Regions from separate parts of the Paenibacillus sp. FSL H7-0357 genome, predicted to be linked through region 3. Evidence: riboswitches for the same ligand, from Rfam matches in the RefSeq annotation. Region 3 holds a riboswitch; each other region holds the start of a gene.
What was found. Region 3 has a riboswitch for thiamine pyrophosphate ahead of H70357_RS14915 (ABC transporter ATP-binding protein). Riboswitches for the same ligand answer to the same signal wherever they lie in the genome.

Region 1: it holds a riboswitch for thiamine pyrophosphate, as region 3 does, so the genes downstream of both, thiC (phosphomethylpyrimidine synthase ThiC) here and H70357_RS14915 (ABC transporter ATP-binding protein) in region 3, are expected to answer to the same signal.
Region 2: it holds a riboswitch for thiamine pyrophosphate, as region 3 does, so the genes downstream of both, H70357_RS01945 (ABC transporter substrate-binding protein) here and H70357_RS14915 (ABC transporter ATP-binding protein) in region 3, are expected to answer to the same signal.
Region 4: it holds a riboswitch for thiamine pyrophosphate, as region 3 does, so the genes downstream of both, H70357_RS10780 (thiamine phosphate synthase) here and H70357_RS14915 (ABC transporter ATP-binding protein) in region 3, are expected to answer to the same signal.

The regions. Positions count from the first base shown of each region.
Region 1 is NZ_CP009241.1:6,762,341-6,767,422, reverse strand. It holds gene H70357_RS29845 (cellulase family glycosylhydrolase) at 1-449, shown strand, start outside; gene H70357_RS29840 (P-loop NTPase family protein) at 775-1,629, shown strand; gene H70357_RS29835 (PadR family transcriptional regulator) at 1,781-2,323, shown strand; gene H70357_RS29830 (SDR family oxidoreductase) at 2,354-3,172, shown strand; TPP riboswitch at 3,257-3,363, shown strand; gene thiC (phosphomethylpyrimidine synthase ThiC) at 3,468-5,082, shown strand, end outside.
Region 2 is NZ_CP009241.1:433,323-438,404, reverse strand. It holds gene H70357_RS01960 (hypothetical protein) at 1-1,448, shown strand, start outside; gene H70357_RS01955 (sigma-70 family RNA polymerase sigma factor) at 1,528-2,133, shown strand; gene H70357_RS01950 (hypothetical protein) at 2,111-3,508, shown strand; TPP riboswitch at 3,582-3,692, shown strand; gene H70357_RS01945 (ABC transporter substrate-binding protein) at 3,817-4,887, shown strand; gene H70357_RS01940 (thiamine-binding protein) at 4,964-5,082, shown strand, end outside.
Region 3 is NZ_CP009241.1:3,449,466-3,454,547, forward strand. It holds gene H70357_RS14905 (ABC transporter substrate-binding protein) at 1-553, opposite strand, end outside; gene H70357_RS14910 (ABC transporter permease) at 550-1,326, opposite strand; gene H70357_RS14915 (ABC transporter ATP-binding protein) at 1,307-2,071, opposite strand; TPP riboswitch at 2,223-2,326, opposite strand; gene H70357_RS14920 (amino acid ABC transporter substrate-binding protein) at 2,602-3,432, shown strand; gene H70357_RS14925 (amino acid ABC transporter permease) at 3,487-4,155, shown strand; gene H70357_RS14930 (amino acid ABC transporter ATP-binding protein) at 4,168-4,920, shown strand; gene H70357_RS14935 (S-layer homology domain-containing protein) at 5,047-5,082, opposite strand, start outside.
Region 4 is NZ_CP009241.1:2,507,898-2,512,979, forward strand. It holds gene H70357_RS10770 (NUDIX hydrolase) at 1-185, opposite strand, end outside; gene H70357_RS10775 (SDR family oxidoreductase) at 441-1,310, shown strand; TPP riboswitch at 1,459-1,561, shown strand; gene H70357_RS10780 (thiamine phosphate synthase) at 1,674-2,282, shown strand; gene thiS (sulfur carrier protein ThiS) at 2,335-2,538, shown strand; gene H70357_RS10790 (thiazole synthase) at 2,800-3,564, shown strand; gene thiH (2-iminoacetate synthase ThiH) at 3,594-4,751, shown strand; gene yfbR (5'-deoxynucleotidase) at 4,780-5,082, opposite strand, start outside.

The DNA.
Region 1 (5,082 bases), 3.3 Mb from region 3:
CGCCTCCAAGTGATGGTATCGTTTCTGGTAAAACCTACAAAATGGTTAACGTAGGCAGCGGTAAAGCATTGGACGCAGCTGCTGCAGGCACTGCAAACGGCACAAATGTACAGATCTGGGACGATAACGGAACGGGTGCTCAGCAGTGGACAATCACAGATGTTGGCGGAGGATTGTATAAGGTTATTAACGTCAATAGTAATACAGGTTTGGATGTAGCTGAGATGGGGACTGCCAATGGATCGAATGTGCAATTATGGAGTTATGGCGGCGGTTCCAATCAGAAGTGGAGCATTGTTAAAGTTGGAAGTGCTTATAAATTGATTGCCAGCAACAGTGGGAAAGCTCTGGATGTTGCTGCTGCTGGTACTGCAAATGGAACCAACGTTCAAATTTGGGATGACAATGGTACAAACGCGCAAAAGTGGAATCTGTATCAACTAGACTAGCGGGGGAGGTTTGAAGAAGGCTCCCGGATTGTATTTATCTCTGCTCAATGTTAATCTAACTAATAGAGATGCATACAAAGGAGCGTTAACCTGATCATGTGGATTACTCTGTAAAGATTAACAATGCGAAAGGATGCCTGTAATAGTGATTACACTATTTTATTCGGCATGCTTTTCTTTAATCTTACAGGGTATGCAGGGAAAGGTGTAATTTAAACCCATTCTGCGGATACCTTAGGGTATCCGCTTTTATTGTCGTGGGAAACCGCATCTCTATCGCTCCTAACCTACATATCCTCCTACTAATGATTGGAGGGATTTTATTATGAAACCGAAGTTAGTCTTGATTGAGGGATTACCAGGATTCGGGAAAACAACAACGGCTCAATTAGTTCATGAAATTCTTACGGAAATGAACCTTAAATCTCAGCTGTTTTTAGAAGGGGATTTGGAGCATCCAGCGGATTATGAGGGAGTCGCCTGTCTCGAGAAAAATGAATTCGATGAATTATTGGGTACCCATGAGAAGTTTCGGGATTTGTTGAATAATCGTGTGATTAAACAAGGTAGCCATTCTTTCCTGGAATATCGAAAAATCGCAAATGAATATGGGCCGGATTTTCCAGATGAGTTATTGCAGGCAGTTGCCAAAAATGATGTTTATGAATTGTCGCTAGCTCAAAACAGGAAACTGATAACAGAGCGTTGGAAGGGATTTTCGGCGAATATTTTAAATGGCCCAGACACCTTTGTTTTTGATTGTTGTTTTATACAAAACCCTGTGACCATTGGAATGATTAAATATGGTGCACAGAAGGAAGACGTTATAAATTATGTTCTAGAACTGGCAGCGATTGTGGAGCGGCTGAATCCATTGCTGCTTTACGTAGAGCAGAATGATCTTGATCATTCTTTCAGAAAGGCCGTTAAGGAAAGACCTAAAGAATGGTCGGAGGGATTTATTGAATATTATACTAACCAAGGGTATGGAAAAAAACAGGGTTATACAGGTTTAGAAGGAACCTTGGAGGTACTAAAGGCAAGAAGGGAATTGGAAGAAGAAATATTTAACGGCATAAACATAGCCAAGAAAAAAGTAAATAACTCTTCTTATGACTTAAATGATTATAAGCAAGTTTTGGTGGGGATTTTATCAGAATATTTTAGTTCAGCAAATTAAGTACAAATGACAAGCCGAGTTGATTTCAGGCATTCACTGCTGACTTCACTCGGTTTTTTTTGCTTAAATATTATATATTGACGTGATATATATTGGTCTGATATATTACTGAGTGTAATATGTAGATGTTTTAAATAAGGAGGAGCTATTCTTGAACAGTCAGGATGTTATTTTAGGCTTGCTCATGAAAGAAGCGTTGACTGGCTACGAAATAAAGCAGTTATTGGAGAATGTGTTGTCTAATTTCTATAGCTCTAGTTATGGCACGATTTATCCTACGCTTGCCCGAATGGAGAAGGAAGAATTAATAACCAAGGAAATTGTGCCCCAGAAAGGTAAGCCAAACAAGAATGTTTATAACATAACGGCTAAAGGGCGAGATTGTTTTAACGACTATTTACTAGCGCCACTAGAGGGAGACAGTAGTAAGAAATCCGATTTTATGATGAGGCTTTATTTTGGCCGATTTGTGGGGTATGACAAGGTGATTTTCTGGTTGAAGCAAGTACAAGAGGAATCACAAAAAAAGTTAGATCAGTTATTAGAGCAGTATTCACATTATAAAGATGAAATGCACCCGGCCCAGATCATCTGCATCCAGATTGGGATAGCAGAATATAAAGCTAAACTTACAACTATTGCCGAGGGATTGTTAAGCATGGAGCAGTTAGAGGAAGAGAAGAGCAGCATTTAGCGAATTCAGATACTTTTAGGAGGAATTTTAATGAAAACAATTTTTATCACGGGTGCTTCATCTGGCATTGGGAGAGCTACAGTAAAACATTTTGCTGAAAGAGGATGGAACGTAGTAGCCACGATGCGTGCACCTGAAAAAGAAACTGAATTCATTACATTGGACAATGTGTTGGTGTTGCGGTTAGATGTTGAGAAAACAGATACCATTCAATCTGCATTATCTGAAGCTATTCAGCGGTTTGGTAAAATTGACGTTCTCCTGAACAATGCCGGATATGGGACAATGGGACTTATAGAAGTAGCTACGGATGAGCAGATCCGCAGACAATTTGAAGTGAATGTTTTTGGTCTTATTAGTATGACTAAAGCCATGCTGCCTCATTTTAGATCTAATCAGGAAGGGTTGCTAATCAACATCTCTTCAATGGGAGGGATCGTGACCTTTCCTACGATGTCTCTGTATCACTCCACTAAATTCGCGGTAGAAGGTTTTTCTGAATCCGTATCTTTTGAATTAGCATCACAAAACATCAAAGTAAAGTTGATTGAACCAGGAGCCATTAGCACGGACTTTGGCGGAAGATCGATGGAGTTCTTTTTTAATGATGGCTTAACGGATTATAAATCATTTACTACTGCCTTTCTGGGTAAATTAGGGGAAATGGAAAAAGCTCCAGACTATGCCTCGGCACCAGAACTTGTAGCTGACACTATTTATCAAGCGGCCACAGACGGTACAAGCAAATTCCGTTATGTAGTGGGAGAAGATGCGAAAATGCTCATAAGTATGAAGAAAAATACGGTTGAGGAAGAGTATCTAAGTAATATAGCTCAGCATTTTTCATAAAAGAGGACATGTTTATCCAAAGCTCTATTAAGAACACCGGTTGACAATTGCTGGATTTCTCTGTAACTTAAACATAACTAAATAAGAAACCACTAGGGGAGCCTGAATAGGCTGAGACGGGAAAAATGCATTCCTGGACCCTTGAACCTGATCTGGATCATACCAGCGTAGGAAAGTGGAGTCGGACCTTTATTTCATTGTTGGCGTTAGCCTTATATGGATTTTTGAGCCGCTCCATGTGGAGCGGCTTTTTTGCGCGTTTTCTTATTTACTCAAACCTTAAGGAGGAAATAAGATGCCGAATCAAGAGAAGAAACATGAGGTCGATCTGTGTGCTTTTCCGGGAAGTCACAAGGTGTATGTGGAGGGCTCACGGCCTGATATTCAAGTTCCGATGCGCGAGATTACATTAAGCCGAACCTCGGGTACGGCCGGAGAAGCGGAGAATGCTCCTGTCCGTGTCTATGATACAAGCGGGCCTTATACTAACGATGAAGCCTATAGCGATATCCGCAAGGGGTTAACGCCTCACAGGCTTCAGTGGATCGCGGAGCGGGGAGATGCCGAATCTTACGAAGGAAGAACGGTCAAGCCGGAGGATAACGGGAATCTCACGGAGAAGTCGGCGGCAGAGGTGTTTCCGGGATTGCAGCGTCGGCCCTTGAGAGCCAGAGAAGGCGGCAATGTCAGCCAGCTGCATTATGCGCGCAGAGGCCTGATTACGTCGGAGATGGAATTTATCGCAATCCGGGAAAATGTAACCCCTGAGTTTGTTAGAGAGGAAGTAGCCAGCGGCCGTGCGATCATTCCAGCGAATATTAACCATCCTGAGAGTGAACCGATGATTATCGGGCGGAATTTCCTGGTGAAGATCAATGCCAATATCGGGAATTCGGCGGTGTCCTCTTCCATTGATGAAGAAGTTGAGAAGATGAGATGGGCTACCCGCTGGGGAGCGGATAATATTATGGATCTGTCGACAGGCAAAAATATTCACACCACCCGTGAATGGATTATCCGCAACTCTCCGGTACCTATCGGGACAGTGCCTATCTATCAGGCTTTGGAAAAGGTAAACGGCAAGGCTGAGGATTTAACTTGGGAGGTATACCGGGACACTCTGATCGAGCAGGCGGAGCAAGGAGTGGATTATTTCACCATTCACGCCGGGGTACTGCTGCGTTACATCCCATTAACGGCCAAAAGAATGACGGGCATCGTCTCCAGAGGGGGTTCAATTATGGCGGCCTGGTGCCTGGCCCATCATCAGGAGAACTTTCTCTATACGCATTTCGAGGATATTTGTGAAATCATGAAGGCTTATGATGTGGCGTTCTCTTTGGGTGACGGGCTGCGGCCAGGCTCCATTGCCGATGCTAATGATGAAGCCCAGTTTGCCGAGCTGGAGACATTGGGTGAATTAACCTCGCTTGCCTGGAAGCATGATGTTCAGGTGATGGTGGAAGGTCCGGGCCATGTACCGATGCATCTGATCAAAGAGAATATGGATAAACAGCTTGAGCTTTGCCATGGCGCTCCTTTTTACACACTGGGTCCACTGACTACGGATATTGCACCCGGCTATGATCATATCACCTCGGCTATTGGAGCGGCGATGATCGGCTGGTTCGGAACGGCGATGTTGTGTTATGTTACCCCGAAGGAGCATCTAGGATTGCCTAACAAAAATGATGTGCGGGAAGGCGTCATCACCTATAAAATTGCCGCCCATGCAGCCGACTTGGCCAAAGGACACAAGGGGGCGCAGGATCGGGATAACGCACTCTCCAAAGCGCGCTTCGAGTTCCGTTGGCGGGATCAGTTCCATTTGTCACTCGACCCGGAACGGGCGCTGGAATATCATGATGAGACCCTTCCGGCGGAAGGAGCCAAAACGGCTCATTTCTGCT
Region 2 (5,082 bases), 3.0 Mb from region 3:
CCGAACACACCGAACCTACACTACATACCGTTCTACTGCAGTTTATTTTCCCCTTCTCCATCAAGGACGGTGAGGACAAGAGCCTGGCCCGGCAGCTTGGGCTTGACGGCTTCACCCGATTTTTTCTCGACAACAAAGAGCTGGAGGATGCTTATTACGGCGAAAGCTACTGCGTATCCCATGAGAAAATGGAGCGCAGCTATCTGCCGTTCGCAGCCCATGTCCTATTCCCGCGGGACAAGGATAAGGAAGATTCCTTCCGCCGGTTTTCCCGGGTAAACGAGCTGGCCTGCATACTGGAAATGACACAGCAATCCATAAACTTCCGGGTACTCTCGACGGATGTATTCATTTGTCCGTTTCAGCTTGGATTTCTGACCGTAAGAGTCCGCATCGAGGAAGAGAACCTGCCCTTCAGCACCGCGCTGGAATTCGCCGACCGTTTCCGCACACTCGAGGATGTCTCCTACCAGGACAAACATACGCATATCCATTGCCAGGACAAAACCTTCGATCAGGTGGAGGATTTTGTGTTCAGGAATCTGGCCGATGGCCTGCAGCCGTTTATGGACCAATCGGAAATTGACGGGGCCTACTTCGAGACGCTTCCCTTCTTCGTTGATGAACGAATGCTGGTCCAAGCCTTTTATGGCTTCAACCGGCAGGAGGACGCAGACGAAATCAGCGTGGAGCTGCGTTACCGCGCCTCCCAGCTGGATGGGCTGAATCTGGACGGAAAACCCTATATCAGCGCCAGCGATCCCGAGTACATCGAAGAGTACTGCCAGGCACATTCGTACAACCGCTGGGGGCCGGATACCTACTATATGACCAACGAGCAAACCTTCTGCTGCCTGAGCCGGGCCGAACCGGAGGTAGCCACTCCACTGGTCAATCAGATGTACGGGCAGTATTACTACGGGCTGCTCCTTAGTATTTTCCACAAAATCGTCCTGTTGAAGCTTTCCAATCTCCACTCCCGGCTGCGTATCAACCACGATTATGATGAAATTGAGAATCTGATCTTCCTGATTAACAAGTTTTCGGCCAAGTTTTATTTTCTGGAGCTGATTTCACAGTCGCAGGGCCGGGAGATCTTCATCCAGCTGCGCAAAGTATACGGCAACGACGCCCTTTTTGATGAAGTCAAAATGACCCTGAACGACCTGTTCCAGTACCAGGAGAAATTCCAGGCTAAACGCCGGGATACGCTGCTGATGATTCTGACCGTCTTCACAGTGGTGAGCGGCATCTACGGGATGAACCAGGTCATTGAAGATTTGAAGGGACGTATTGAATGGAGCAAAATGCTGGAATACTCTCCTTTTGAATATTTGGCACTGCTGCTCACCTTCACCGGCATCCTCGTCAGCATCCTCCTGACACTGAAAGAGCTGTGGAACGGAATCCGCAGCCGCCGCAGAAAAAGATTTTATTCCAAGGATTGATAAGCTGTCGGAAACAATCATGAGTGATTTGCTCTCCGGACGACGTAGTAATGAATAGTATATACGCCGGAGGTTGCCTATGACGTTCAATCCTAATGACAGCCTGGCATGGGCCGGGCGGTTCAAAAACAAAGATAAAAAAGCACTCGCAGAAGCGATTGATTTCTTTGGCCCTGATGTGCAAAGACTGGTCTGGCGTATTCTGTCCGGCACCGGAAGCGCGGAGGATGTTGAGGAATGTGTGAGCGATGTGTTTATGGCGGCATGGAGCGGAATCAGCCGTTATGAGCCCGAGCGCGCCTCCTTCCGCACCTGGCTGTTCCTGCTGGCCAAATACAAAGCGCTGGACCTGAGACGCAAGCTGCTGCGCCGGGGCGGAACCGGAGAAGCAGCTGCCTCCAGAGCTACATGGAATGAGATTTCCGCCGAACAGGAAGTTCTTTCCCGAGAGACGGCCAGTGAATTGATCGGCTGCGTGCAGCAGCTGGGCGAACCGGACCGCAGCCTGTTTCTGCGCAGATATTTCCTTTATGAGAGCCTTGATCAGCTAGCGCAAACCTTCAGTCTCAGTAAAAGGGCAGTCGAAAGCCGCTTATACCGTTGCCGGACGCTGATCAAGCAGGCGCTAGGCCTGTCTGAGAGTCAGGGAAAGGAGGCTCAACATGGCCAAAGACATGAAAATTGAGGAACAGCGCCTGTTCGGGATGATTGATTCTATGAGCTTCAGCGATGCAGAGCTTGCCTTAGGTGTTCTGCCGGAGGTTGACCAAGGTCCGCACCTGGCAGACGAAGAGGAGGCAGCTTCGCTCGCCCGCGTCAAAGCATGTACACTTGCCCGTCTGGAGCCCGAAGCCGCTGTCCACACCTTCCGTTCCCTCGCCTGGAGATCCCGGAGGCGGAATATCTTCGCGGCCGCAGCGGCAGTAATACTCATCGCTGCCGGTATGCTCGCTTTCTCTCCTGAGGTACAGGCCGGGTTAAGAAAGGCGCTGAGTTTCCTTCCTGGCTTCGGCACTGTTGTGGAGAACAGCCCCGGTGACCGGATCTATGTACTGAGCAAACCCTATGACATTGCTGTGGGGGACGGAAGTCTGACCGTAGATGCCGTTCTCCTGCAAGAGCTTGGCGGGAGCATTACGCTTCGCGGCCGGAAAGTCCCTGAAGTCAGCGAGTTTGAGGCAGATATCGGCGGTAACCGCTATACTTTCACCTCTTATATGCGTTCGTCCTCGGAGGGAGAGTGGTACGGCAGCTACAGTTCAACTCAAGCGCTGCAACTGAAGAAGGATAATCTTCTAACCCTGCATCTGGGCGGCACAACCATTGGTCCGTTACAGCTCACCGCTCCGAAGACAGCTGAGGAGCTCGGGGAACTCGGCGCAAGCGATATACAGCAGGATGTGCGGATTACTGCTTTTCCGGTGGACCTTGGCGGCGGGCTTGTCCGTGTCCAGTTATTGCCCACTCTGACGGCGGAATCCGGGCTGACTGTCCATTCTTACGGACTGGAGCCGCTGGTGCCTGGATCAGGTCTCTATATAGAGAACGCGGCAGGAGAAAAGGCGGCACTGGAGCAGCCTGAATCCATGTCCTATCCTTCCGACTTCCGGTTTCATGAGACTGCCGGGGCGGGCACTTGGCCTTATACGGTCTTCATTCCTTATATTGAAGTTTCAGATCGTGACGCCGTATCTGCAGAAGTAGAGATTCCGCTGCCTGATATCGGCCAGGAGAAAATGCTCCACACACGCGCGGAAATCGCGGGCTTTCCGGTAGAGTTCACCCGCATTGAACGTACCGGCGAGACGGCTGCCAGCGTCGATGTGAATGTGAATTTCAATGCCGCAAAACTACGGACGCTGAAGTATTTCCTTATTCGCTATCCGGGGCAGGCGGACAACAGCTCATTCTCTTGGGTGAATACCGACCAGACCTACGGCGTGATGAAAACCCTCCATTTAGAAACAAAACCCGGGGAGGATAAGCTGCGGTTTAAGCTGTCCGAGCCGCATTTTCTGCTCAAAGGGCCGTGGCGCCTGCCGCTGAAGCTTGATAGCTAAGCAGAGTTGCTACTGGACAACTATGGAGCGGGCGTCTATAATACACCGTAAGAACACAGCAATACCTATAACTTCATAGTACCAGGGGTGCTGGAATTGGCCGGCTGAGATTGTATCCCACAAGATACTGACCCTTATACCTGATCTGGATAATGCCAGCGTAGGAATCGTCAATCGCTTACGGCCGTTTATGGCCCAAGCACAACCTTGCGCAAGTAACTGGTGTCCCGATTCTCGGGGCGCCTTTTTTGTATGGGACTATTCAGAATTTGGAAGACTAGGGTTGCTGGAAGGAGAGAAGAAGAGAAATGGGAGTCACAAAAGTATTAAAGCTCAGCCTCACCTGCATGCTGGTCTTTGCCATTGCCGGATGCGGCAATAGCAATGGGAACTCTGGCGGGAATGCAGCAGACACTGCCGGGAACAGCACCACTGCTCCTGAAACCACTGCCGGGGCAGCAACGGACGCTCCGAAGGAGCTGACCAAGGTCAAGGTCGCGCTGGACTGGACGCCGAATACAAATCATACCGGGCTTTATGCGGCAAAAGAGCTGGGCTATTACGAAGAGGAAGGGCTGGATGTTGAAATCGTGCAGCCGGGTGCTGCCGGGTCCGACACGATGGTTACCTCGGGCGAAGCTGCTTTTGGCATCAGTGCCCAAGAGGCGCTGACGCTGGCCCGCCTGCAGAAGGTGCCGCTCGTGTCCATCGCCGCTATCATTCAGCATAATACCTCCGGGTTCGCTGCACCGAAAGACCGCAATATTAAGACACCGAAGGATTTCGAAGGCAAAACCTACGGTGGCTGGGGTTCCCCTGCCGAAGAAGCGGCCATGAAAGCCATTATGGACCCCGAAGGCGGAGATGTGAAAAAGGTGAAGCTGGTGAACATCGGTGAAGCGGACTTCTTCACCGCCGTGAAACGCGACATTGATTTTGCCTGGATCTTCTATGCCTGGACCGGGATTGAAGCGGAGCTGCGCGGAGAACCGCTCGACATGCTCTACCTCAAGGATTATGCACCCCAGCTCGATTACTACACGCCGGTACTGACTACGAGCGAGAAGGAAATTGCCGAACATCCGGAGCTGGTGAAGGCTTTCCTTAAGGCTACCTCGAAAGGTTATCAATACGCCATTGATCAGCCGGAGGAAGCCGCAGCCATTCTTTCCAAAGCTGTTCCCGAGCTGGATCCCAAGCTGGTCCTGGCCAGCCAGAAATGGATCAGCCCGAAATACAAGGATGATGCCGTCCGCTGGGGCGAGCAGAAGAGCGAGGTCTGGCAGGATTACGCCGACTGGATGTATGGCCTGAAGCTGCTCGATCAGCCGCTGGATGTTCCAAGCACATTTACGAATGAGTTTTTGCCAGCTAACTGATTAAGGATGAAGTGATTGAATGTTCGTTTCGCGCTGTACGCAGATTACCCATTTAAACTGAGAGGATTGATATGTTGTGGCCAATACATTGCTAAGCATTCAGGTAATTCCCAAAACTCCGAACAACGAGGATTCGATTCCTTACGTGGACAAAGCCATCGAAGTGATTCAGAAATCCGGTGTGAAACATCAGGT
Region 3 (5,082 bases):
GATCGCCTCCGTCGTATTTGACCATTGTCCGGAGCATCGCTTCATACAGGGGAATGGAGGAGTATCCGGCATTTTTGCCTGTGAGTTCTTTCGGGCCGGTTATCCCGCTCTCTGCGGGGACCAGAAGATGATTGAGCGGATGCCTTACGAGCGCTGCGACAGATTTTACAGGTATTCCTTCACTCCGCGCCATTAATACCTGTGGTTGGTAGCTGAGAGCCAGATCGACTTTACCTGCGGCGACAAGCTTCAAAGCATCATTGCTGTCCGCCGGCATTTGAATGTCCACCTCCAGCCCTTCTTCGGCAAAATAGCCATTCTGCTGAGCAGCATACAGGAAGGAATGAACTGCGTTCGGATACCAGTCGAGCATTATAGTCAGCTTGTGCGGTTTGCCGCTGGAATTCTCTGAAGAAGCGGCGGAGGTATCCGGGTCTTTTGCGCTGGCGCAGCCGCTTAAGAGGGTAAGCAGGCATAACAACAATAAGTATGGAATAAGTCGGTGTGATTTCTTATGTGTGGAATGATTGCGATACAGCTCAGGATGGGTCATCGGTAAAATCCTCTTTTCTGCAAAATGAGTTTTTCGAGCACAGCGATACTGAGAAACAAGGCTACACCCAAAGCGGACAGCAGCAATACGGCGGCGAACATTTCTGCACTTTGCAGATTGCCGGCCATCCGGCGGCTGAAATAACCAAGCCCCCGGCTGCCGCCCAGCCATTCCCCGATCGTCGCTCCGATCACACAGTAGACGATAGAAAGCTTAAGTCCGGAGAAAAAGGAGGGCAGCGCCAGCGGAATCTGCGTCTTGCGCAATATCTGCCAGCGGTTTGCCCCAAGCGTCAGGAGAAGGTCTCTGTACAGGCTGCCGCTTTGCCGCAGACCGTCATAGACGGCTACCACAACAGGAAAAAAGGCAGTCAGAAAGACGACAGCAACCTTGCCCCACAGGGTATAGCCGAACCACATAATAAAAATAGGTGAGAGCGCGATCAGCGGAATGGTCTGGCTGATAATCAGCATGGGATAAAGTGCTTTGGCGAGCGGAGCGAACATATGCATGCCGGTACCCAGCAGTGTTCCGCAGACAACCGAGAGGGCAAACCCGATCAGTGTCTCCTGCAACGTGGCGGGCAAATGCTCTCCGAACAGCAGCCCCCGCTTTTCAATCAGCGCTGTCCAAATTGCACTTGGCCCCGGGAGAATAAATGAAGGGATCATGTTCAGCTGTGCTGTGATCTCCCATGCCGCAATAAGCAGCACCACAAGCAGTAGAAAGGGGCCATAAGTCCGCAGCTGTTTCTTATACCATAGAGCTCTCATGCAATCTACACTCCAAATCCTCCCGCAGGGCAACAAACTGCGGTTCATAATTCATTTTGTAATGTCTGGGTCTCGGCAAAGTGACGATCAGCTCCTGCAGCCCGCCGCCAGAGCCGCCGGTCATCAAATAAATCCGGTCGCTGAGCAGCAGCGCTTCTTCAAGATCATGAGTGATGAACAGAACGGACTTATCGAGCCCGCCCCACAGCTCCAGCAGCCAGCGGTGCATCTCCCGTTTGGTGATCGCGTCCAGCGCTCCAAACGGTTCGTCAAGCAGCAGCAGTTCGTTGCCAGCAGCTAGTGTGCGCAGCAGGGCGACCCGCTGGCGCATCCCGCCGGACAGCTCCTGCGGATAAGCATTTTCCTTGCCGGAAAGGCCAAAGCGGCCGAGCATTCCGCGGATCCGGGCGAGTGCCTCGTGCCGGCTAGAGTCCTGCTTCAGCTCCCAGGGAAGCAGGCAATTGTCCAGCACGGTCCTCCAAGGCAGCAGCAGGTCCTGCTGCGGCATATAAGCGATCTGTCCAAGCCGCGAGCGTGTCGAACGAGAGCAGCGTCCATGTACGGTTATTTCACCGCCGGACGGCTCGAGCAGGCCGGCAATGATTTTGAACAGTGTGCTTTTCCCGCAGCCGCTGGCTCCAACAACGGAAATGAATTCGCCTTGGCGGACGGTCATTGAAAGACCGGAGAATACCGGATTCCTAGTCGCTGCAAACGAATAAGCCAGGTTGGTTATAGTGAGCATATTGGAATGTGGAAACCTCCTGCGGGCGTAGTTTGTTTAACGTTACTTGCCTGATCGGCGGCAACAGCAGACACAAGAAAGACCCATTCATTTCCGGAGGAAATAAATGGGTCTGAACGTCACAGTCAGTTAGCTTAGTGCGGCTCCGCTGAACAATTCTGCTCCACTTCCCTCCGCTGGTATGATCCAGATCAGGTTCCAAGGGTCCGGAGCTTAAAGCTCCGTCTCAGTCGGCCGACTCCCCTAGTGAAATAACAGGTCAATATTGAATTTGCAATTGCTAATTAATATACCATATCCCGGCAGTTTGTAAAGAGAAGCAGTCGCTCACTTTTGCTGCAGTCCGGTTATGAACAGCGTGATCATACCAGCGGGAATCGCTTCTTTGCTGGAGCCGTACCGTTTCGGCTGGCATAAGTAGAGGTCTGACTGAAGATGCAAAAAACTTGATGAAGCAGCGGTGCTTTTGGGCAAGATAAGCAAGTGTCCATGCAGTGAAAAATAGAGGGATTTTGAAAGGGGTTCATGTGATGAAGAAGCTTAGTCTGACTATCCTGCTGCTGCTAACTCTGCTGCCGGCAGGGGCATGCGGCAATAATAACAATACAGCGCCTGCGGCTACTGCCGCGCCCACAGAAGGAGCGGCTCCGGCCGGGCAGAACTCACTGGAAGCTGTTAAAGCGAGTGGCAAGCTGCGTATTGGTACGGAAGGGACATATGCTCCGTTTACTTTTCATGATGCAGAGGGCAAGCTTACCGGTTTTGATGTGGAGATTGCCAAGGAGATTACGAAACGGCTGGGGGTGGAACCCGAATTTGTAGAAACCCAATGGGATGGCCTGTTTGCCGGCATGGATGCCAAACGTTTTGATACGATATTCAACGAGGTTTCGATCACGGATGAACGCAAGGTGAAATATGATTTCTCTGAGCCGTATATCGTCTCTAAGGGAGTGCTGATCGTGCGCGAGGATAACCAGGATATTACAGCCTTCGCGGATCTTAAAGGGAAGAAGGCAGGTCAATCGCTGACCAGCAACCTGTCCGATATCGCCCGGGAGAACGGTGCGGAGATCGTCGCTGTGGATGGCTTCAACCAGGCCATAGACCTGCTGACCTCCGGCCGGATTGATGCGACCGTAAATGACGGCTTGTCCTATCTCGACTTAAAGAAGCAAAAACCAGATGCAAAGATCAAACAGGTGGATGAAACGGCCGAGGGGTCGCAAAGTGCGGCAGTTTTCCTCAAAGGAAACGAAGAGCTGGTTAATGCTGTCAGCAATGCGCTGGCTGAAATGAAGAGCGATGGAACCTATCTGAAAATATCGGAGAAGTACTTTGGGGCGGATGTGTCCAAATAACAAATGGAGCTGGCGCGAAGTTGCAGCCGAGTGTCCAAAAAGGATGTCTGAACGATGGATGACCGGAAAATTGGGATTTTCATGGATTCACTGCTGCCCCTGTTTAAAGCGGGGGTGGCTTATACCCTTCCGCTGGCGCTTGTTTCCTTTGCGCTTGGATTGCTGCTAGCTGTTCTTACCGCGCTGTTCCGTCTCTCCTCATGGAGAATCCCGAAGCTGATTGCCCGGTTCTACGTCTGGGTTATCCGCGGAACACCGCTGCTGGTACAGCTCTTTATTATCTTTTATGGACTTCCGGCGGCAGGGATTGTGCTGGATCCTTTTATTGCCGCTGTAATCGGTTTTACACTCAGTGTTGGAGCCTATTCTTCGGAAATCGTCCGGGCAGCCATCCTGTCCATACATAAAGGCCAGTGGGAAGCTGCCTTTTCCGTCGGAATGAGCCGGGGGCAGGCACTGCGGCGGATTATTCTGCCTCAAGCGGCGCGTGTATCGGTTCCGCCCTTGTCGAACTCTTTTATCAGTCTCGTAAAGGATACCTCCCTGGCGGCAAGCATTACGTACGTAGAGATGTTCAAAACAGCGCAGCAGATCACGGCGACCACCTACGAACCGCTGCTGCTCTATAGTGAGGCTGCATTATTCTACCTGCTGTTCTGCTCCGTGCTGTCCGCGCTGCAAAATGTCCTGGAACAGCGGTTTGACCGTTATTCGGCGAGATAAGGAGGAAATCACTTGATTGAAATTCGCGGCCTGCACAAATCCTTCGGTTCGCTACAGGTGTTAAAAGGTATCGACCTCAGCATGGAGCATGGCAAGGTTCTGGTGATTATCGGGCCCTCCGGCTCCGGCAAAACAACGCTGCTTCGCTGTTTTAATCTGCTGGAAATACCGGATCAGGGCAGCCTGTCGCTGGGGGGATTAAACCTTGAATTTACGCAAAACAGGAAAATTCCGCATAACACACTGATGGCCCTCCGTCAAAAAACAGGGATGGTTTTTCAGTCCTATAACCTGTTTCCGCATATGACTGCGCTTGACAATGTAATGGAGGGGCAGGTTACTGTACAGAAACGCAGCAAGGGGGAAGCCAGGAAGCGGGGGATAGAGCTGCTGGCCAAGGTTGGCCTCAGTGATAAAGTGGAGGCTTACCCCCATCAGCTGTCCGGCGGCCAGCAGCAGCGTGTGGCCATTGCCCGGGCGATGGCGGTCGATCCCGAAGTGCTGCTGTTCGATGAGCCGACTTCAGCACTCGATCCTGAACTGGTGGGCGAGGTGCTGAAGGTCATCAAGCAGCTTGCAGCTGAAGGCATGACAATGGTGATCGTCACCCATGAGATGAAGTTTGCTGCCGATGTGGCCGACCGGATCATCCTGATGGACAACGGTGTGATCCTGGAACAGGGAACTCCGCAGCAGGTGCTGGAGCAGACGGAGAATCCGCGGGCCCTGCAGTTTCTGAACCGGCTGAGCGGTGATGATTTATGAGTCGCAGTGTATCCAAGCTGCGTGGAACAAGTAAAGGCAGTCCAGGGGGAGACCCGGACTGCCTTTGCTTGTATTTAGTTCATCTCATGATGCGCGGGGGAGCGCCTGAGATGCAGTCAATAGTAGTTAGTTCTGCGTGGATGCATCATTGACTGAATTCAG
Region 4 (5,082 bases), 940 kb from region 3:
TCCTCATAAATCTCCCTTTCCAGAGCCGCCTCCAGGTCTTCTCCGAATTCTATTTTTCCGCCCGCACATTCCCAGGTGCCCGCTCCGACAGAATCTCTTGCCGCACGCCGAACAAGCAGAATCCGGCCTCCATGTACAATAACTCCTTTGACAGCAACGATGATGCTGCGTGTGTGTTTGACCATATTGCGTGCTCTCCCCTCTGCGCAGAGTCTGCATAAATCTGCAACTCCATTGCTGGATTAGTGCTTTCTCTCTAAAGTATATCGTCTTCCCCGGCAAAAACGACTGACATTTTAGTTTGACCGCGCCCAAGGTGTGGTAAGTAACATAACGTAAAGCAAATGAAGAGATGATCTGCAGGTGCATAAACCAGGCACCCTGAGCCAACCCTAAAACGATGAGTAACCAACAGGTACACAGCGAAAGGAGAATGGATCATGCCAGACAACACGCAAACCAAAAAAACATTACCTCCGCAGGTGCAGGACCGCCAGCCCGGAATTGAAAGTGAAATGAATCCGCTGCCGGAATTCGAGACCTCAGCCTATAAGGCGGCGGGCAAGCTGCTGGGCAAGGCGGCTCTGATTACAGGAGGAGACAGCGGTATTGGCCGGGCGGTTGCCGTTCATTTTGCCAAGGAGGGTGCGGATGTCGTTATTTCCTACCTCAATGAGCATTCCGATGCCGAAGAGACTAAACGCCAGGTGGAGCAAGAGGGGCGGAAGTGCGTTCTGATTGCCGGCGATATCGGCGTGGAGGCGTTCTGCCAGGATCTGATCAATAAGACGGTGGAAGGACTCGGCAAGCTGGATATCCTGATTAATAATGCGGCCGAGCAGCATCCGCAGGAGAAGATTGAGGATATTACCTCTGAGCAGCTGGAGCGGACGTTCCGCACGAATATTTTTTCGATGTTCTATTTGACCAAGGCAGCCATGCCCCACCTGAAAAAAGGGTCCACGATTATCAACACAACTTCGATCACAGCATACCGGGGCAGCCCGCAGCTGCTGGACTATTCGTCCACCAAAGGTGCGATTCTCAGCTTTACCCGTTCGCTGTCGATGAATCTGGCGGACAAAGGCATCCGGGTAAATGCCGTAGCGCCGGGACCGATTTGGACACCGCTTATTCCGTCGACCTTTGACGCGAAGAAAGTCAGTGAATTCGGCGGCACGCAGCCAATGAAACGCCCGGGACAACCGGAGGAACTCGCTCCGGCCTATGTGTATCTGGCTTCCGATGATTCATCTTATGTAAGCGGACAGGTAATGCATGTGAATGGCGGCGAGGTCGTAAACGGCTAAACGCGGTTGCTGATTTCACTGCTATGAATAATTAGAGTCTGGAGCGGACCCTTGGGTTCCGCTCTTTTTGATGCAGGCCTCTTTTAAAGGATGGCTCTTCAAGGAATAATATGTTAGTATATGAAACGTTAAGCGTAATTGAATATGAATTTGTCACTAGGGGTGCCGCAAGGCTGAGACGAACATACCCGTTCGGACCCTTTGAACCTGATCTGGTTTATACCAGCGTAGGGAAGTGGAGAACGAATAACTGCAGCGGGGCTGAATGGCCCGGTATTCCTGTATATATTCCAGACTGCCTCCTTTACGGGGGCGGTCTTTTTTGTGTTTGCCGGTAATGCAAAAGAACAGGAGAAGGTGAACGTGTTGAAAGAGATACATTTGATCTCGGATGGAAGGCAGAATCCGGCGCAGTTTGTTCAGCTGGCTGCGGCTGTGCAATTCATAGTGGATTATATCCATCTCCGGGAAAAGGCAATGTCTGCGCGGGAGCTCATAGCTCTGACGGAGCAGCTGATCATAGCGGGGGTTCCGCCTGCCAAGCTGGTGATCAACGACCGGATAGACGTTGCTCTGGCCGCAGGGGCGGGCGGGGTCCAGTTGGCTTGGCACAGCCTGCCGCCTGCCGTAGCGCGCAGCGTAGCACCGGACCTGCGATTGGGAAGGTCGGTGCATTCCCCGGAGGAGGCGGCTGAATCCGGCCGGCAGGGAGCGGACTTCTGCCTGTTCGGGCATGTGTTTCCCTCGGCCTGCAAGCCGGGGCAGCGGGAACGCGGATTGCAGCAGCTGGCTGAGGCTGTCCGCTGCAGCAGCATTCCGCTGATCGCCATAGGCGGAATTGAGCCGGGCAATGCCGGAAAGGTTCTGGCAACGGGTGCTGCCGGAATTGCCGTAATGTCCGGAATATGCAGTGCAGGAGATCCTGTGGCCGCTGCTACAGCCTACAGATCAGCAGTTCAGGCCGTACCCTAAGCTTGAAGCCATTTAATAATGCTCCTGCACCAGTTAAAGGAGGTGAGCAAGCATGAATTTGATCGTGAATGGAAAAGGCGGGACCTATGAAGAGAGCTGCCGGACTGTAGCTGATCTGCTATGCCGGTCCGAGTGGACCGGGAGACTGGTTATCGTGGAGCTGAACGGTGAGATCGTCGGCAAGGACGTTTACGGAAATACGCTGCTGAGCGAAGGTGACCGCGTAGAGCTGGTCCACTTTGTCGGCGGTGGCTAAAGTGCCAGTGCGTGTTGCCGGATGCAAGAAGCAAGAGGTAAGTGGTATGAGGTAAGTGGCAAGTGGTAGGAAGTAAGACGTAAGACGTAAGACGTAAGAAGCAAGAGTTAAAGGCAAGACGTAAGAGGTAAGACGTAAGAAGCAAGAGTTAAAGGTAAGACGTAAGACATAAGACGTAAGACATAACAGGTAAGATCAAAACTCGGCGTATCAGCAACAGAGGCCGCATTTTAGCGGGCCATTATCTCAGGAGGCGATTTTATGCAAGATCCTTTCGTTATCGGCGGAACCCCTTTATCCAGCAGGCTGTTTATCGGAACCGGGAAATATAGCCGCAATACCCTTATTCCCGAAGTGATTGCACGCTCGGGTTCTCAGGTCATTACGGTGGCTCTGCGCCGGGTTGATCCGGAGAGTGACGACAACATTGTTGCGCATATCCCCTCCCATATGACGCTGCTGCCCAATACCTCCGGCGCGCGCACAGCCGAAGAAGCGGTGCGTATTGCCAGACTGGCCAGGGCGGCAGGACTGGGCAATTGGGTAAAGATCGAGGTCATTAATGATCAGAAATATTTGCTGCCTGATAATATGGAGACAGTTAAAGCCACGGAAATATTGGCTGCAGAGGGTTTCGTTGTACTGCCGTATATGAGTCCCGATCTTTCCGCAGCTATCCGGCTCAAGGCAGCCGGAGCTGCCGCTGTTATGCCGCTGGGTGCGCCCATCGGCTCGAACCGCGGCCTGCAGACCAAGGAGCTGCTGCGGATTCTGATCGCAGAAGTGGATCTTCCGGTGATTGTTGACGCCGGTATTGGCAGACCTTCCGAGGCAGCTGAGGCAATGGAAATGGGCGCATCCGCCGTGCTGCTGAACACGGCAATTGCCACTGCGCGTGATCCGCTTCTGATGGCGGAGGCATTCCGTGAGGCGGTAACCGCAGGGCGCAAGGCTTATCTGGCCGGACTGGGGCCGGTGGAGGAGGCGGCAACGGCCTCGTCGCCGCTGACCGGCTTTCTGTCCTAGTCAATGCAGAGAAGGAAGGGAGGAAGAGCATGAGCTTTTTTGATACGGTGATTCGGTTAGAGCAGCTTCCTTACGAGACTTTATGGAAGCAGTATACTGCGGTGGATGTGAAGCGGGCGCTACGATTGGAACAGCTGGACGAAGACGGGCTGATGGCACTGCTGTCTCCCGCGGCGGAGCCTTACCTGGAGGAAATGGCGCAGAAAGCGCAAAGATTGACACGTACGCACTTCGGGCATGTGATGCAGCTGTTTACGCCGATGTATTTGGCCGATTTTTGCGTGAATCATTGCACTTATTGCAGCTTTAGTTCGATTTATGACTTTCCGCGCAAAAAACTGACACTGGAGGAGGTCAGGCAAGAAGCAGAAACCATCGCCGCCACAGGCCTGCGCCACATTCTGATTTTGACCGGCGAATCCCGGAGTGAAAGTCCGGCCGCTTATGTGAGGGAGTGCGTGAAGGTGCTCCGTGACTATTTTTCTTCAGTCAGCATTGAGGTTAATCCGCTCTCTACGGAAGAATACAATGATCTGAGGGTGGCAGGGGTAGACGGTCTTACCTTGTATCAGGAGGTGTACCATCAGGAGACCTATCGAAAGCTGCATGTGAAGGGTCCGAAGAGAGTCTACCGCAACCGTCTGGATGCGCCCGAACGCGGCTGCCGCGCCGGGTTTCGATCCGTGAATATTGGTGCCCTGCTGGGGATGTATGATTGGCGCCAGGAGGCTCTGGCAACGGCCCTGCATGCGAGATACTTGCAGGACAAGTACCCGGAGTGCGAGATCGGCTTGTCGATTCCCCGTTTTCGCCCTTATCTCGGAGAATTCAATCCGGCAAGTGATGTAACCGACCGTGCGCTGGTGCAGATCATACTGGCTTACCGCCTGTTTCTGCCCCGTGCGGGCATTTCATTGTCCACGCGGGAACCGGCAGCTTTGCGCGATCATCTGGTCCATCTCGGCATCACTAAAATGTCCGCAGGAGTATCCACCGAGGTAGGCGGGCATACCCTTGAAGGCGGAACCCCGCAGTTTGAAATATCGGATGGCCGCAAAGTGCATGAAATTACAGAAATGTTGTATGCCAAGGGGCTGCAGCCGGTATTCAAGGACTGGGATATCCTGACAGAGCCGCTCCATTCACCAAAGATTACACCACACCATCAGGTGGACTCCCTGCGTTAATAAATTCGAAGCGATCAAATTGCTGCATTCAATCTGCCGAATCTGCCCCGGGCTCACTGCTCATGCCAGCGGACAGCTCGTCCAGCGACATTTCAAACCCTGGAGCCATATGGGCCAGGAAATAATCCATCTCCGGCAGTTCCAGTATGCGCAGCTTTGTCGCGGTCTGCTCTTTGGCAGCGGCGAACTCGCGGTTGCCTGCAGCGACCTCCCAGACGCATTTTAGGTAGGCGTCCAGCACATCCGCTGCTTTGACATAGCGCAGCAGCCCGGCATCCTCTGAGCCGGGCGGGCTGTCCTGCGGCTGCAGGAGCGGCGTGTAGACCGCGCT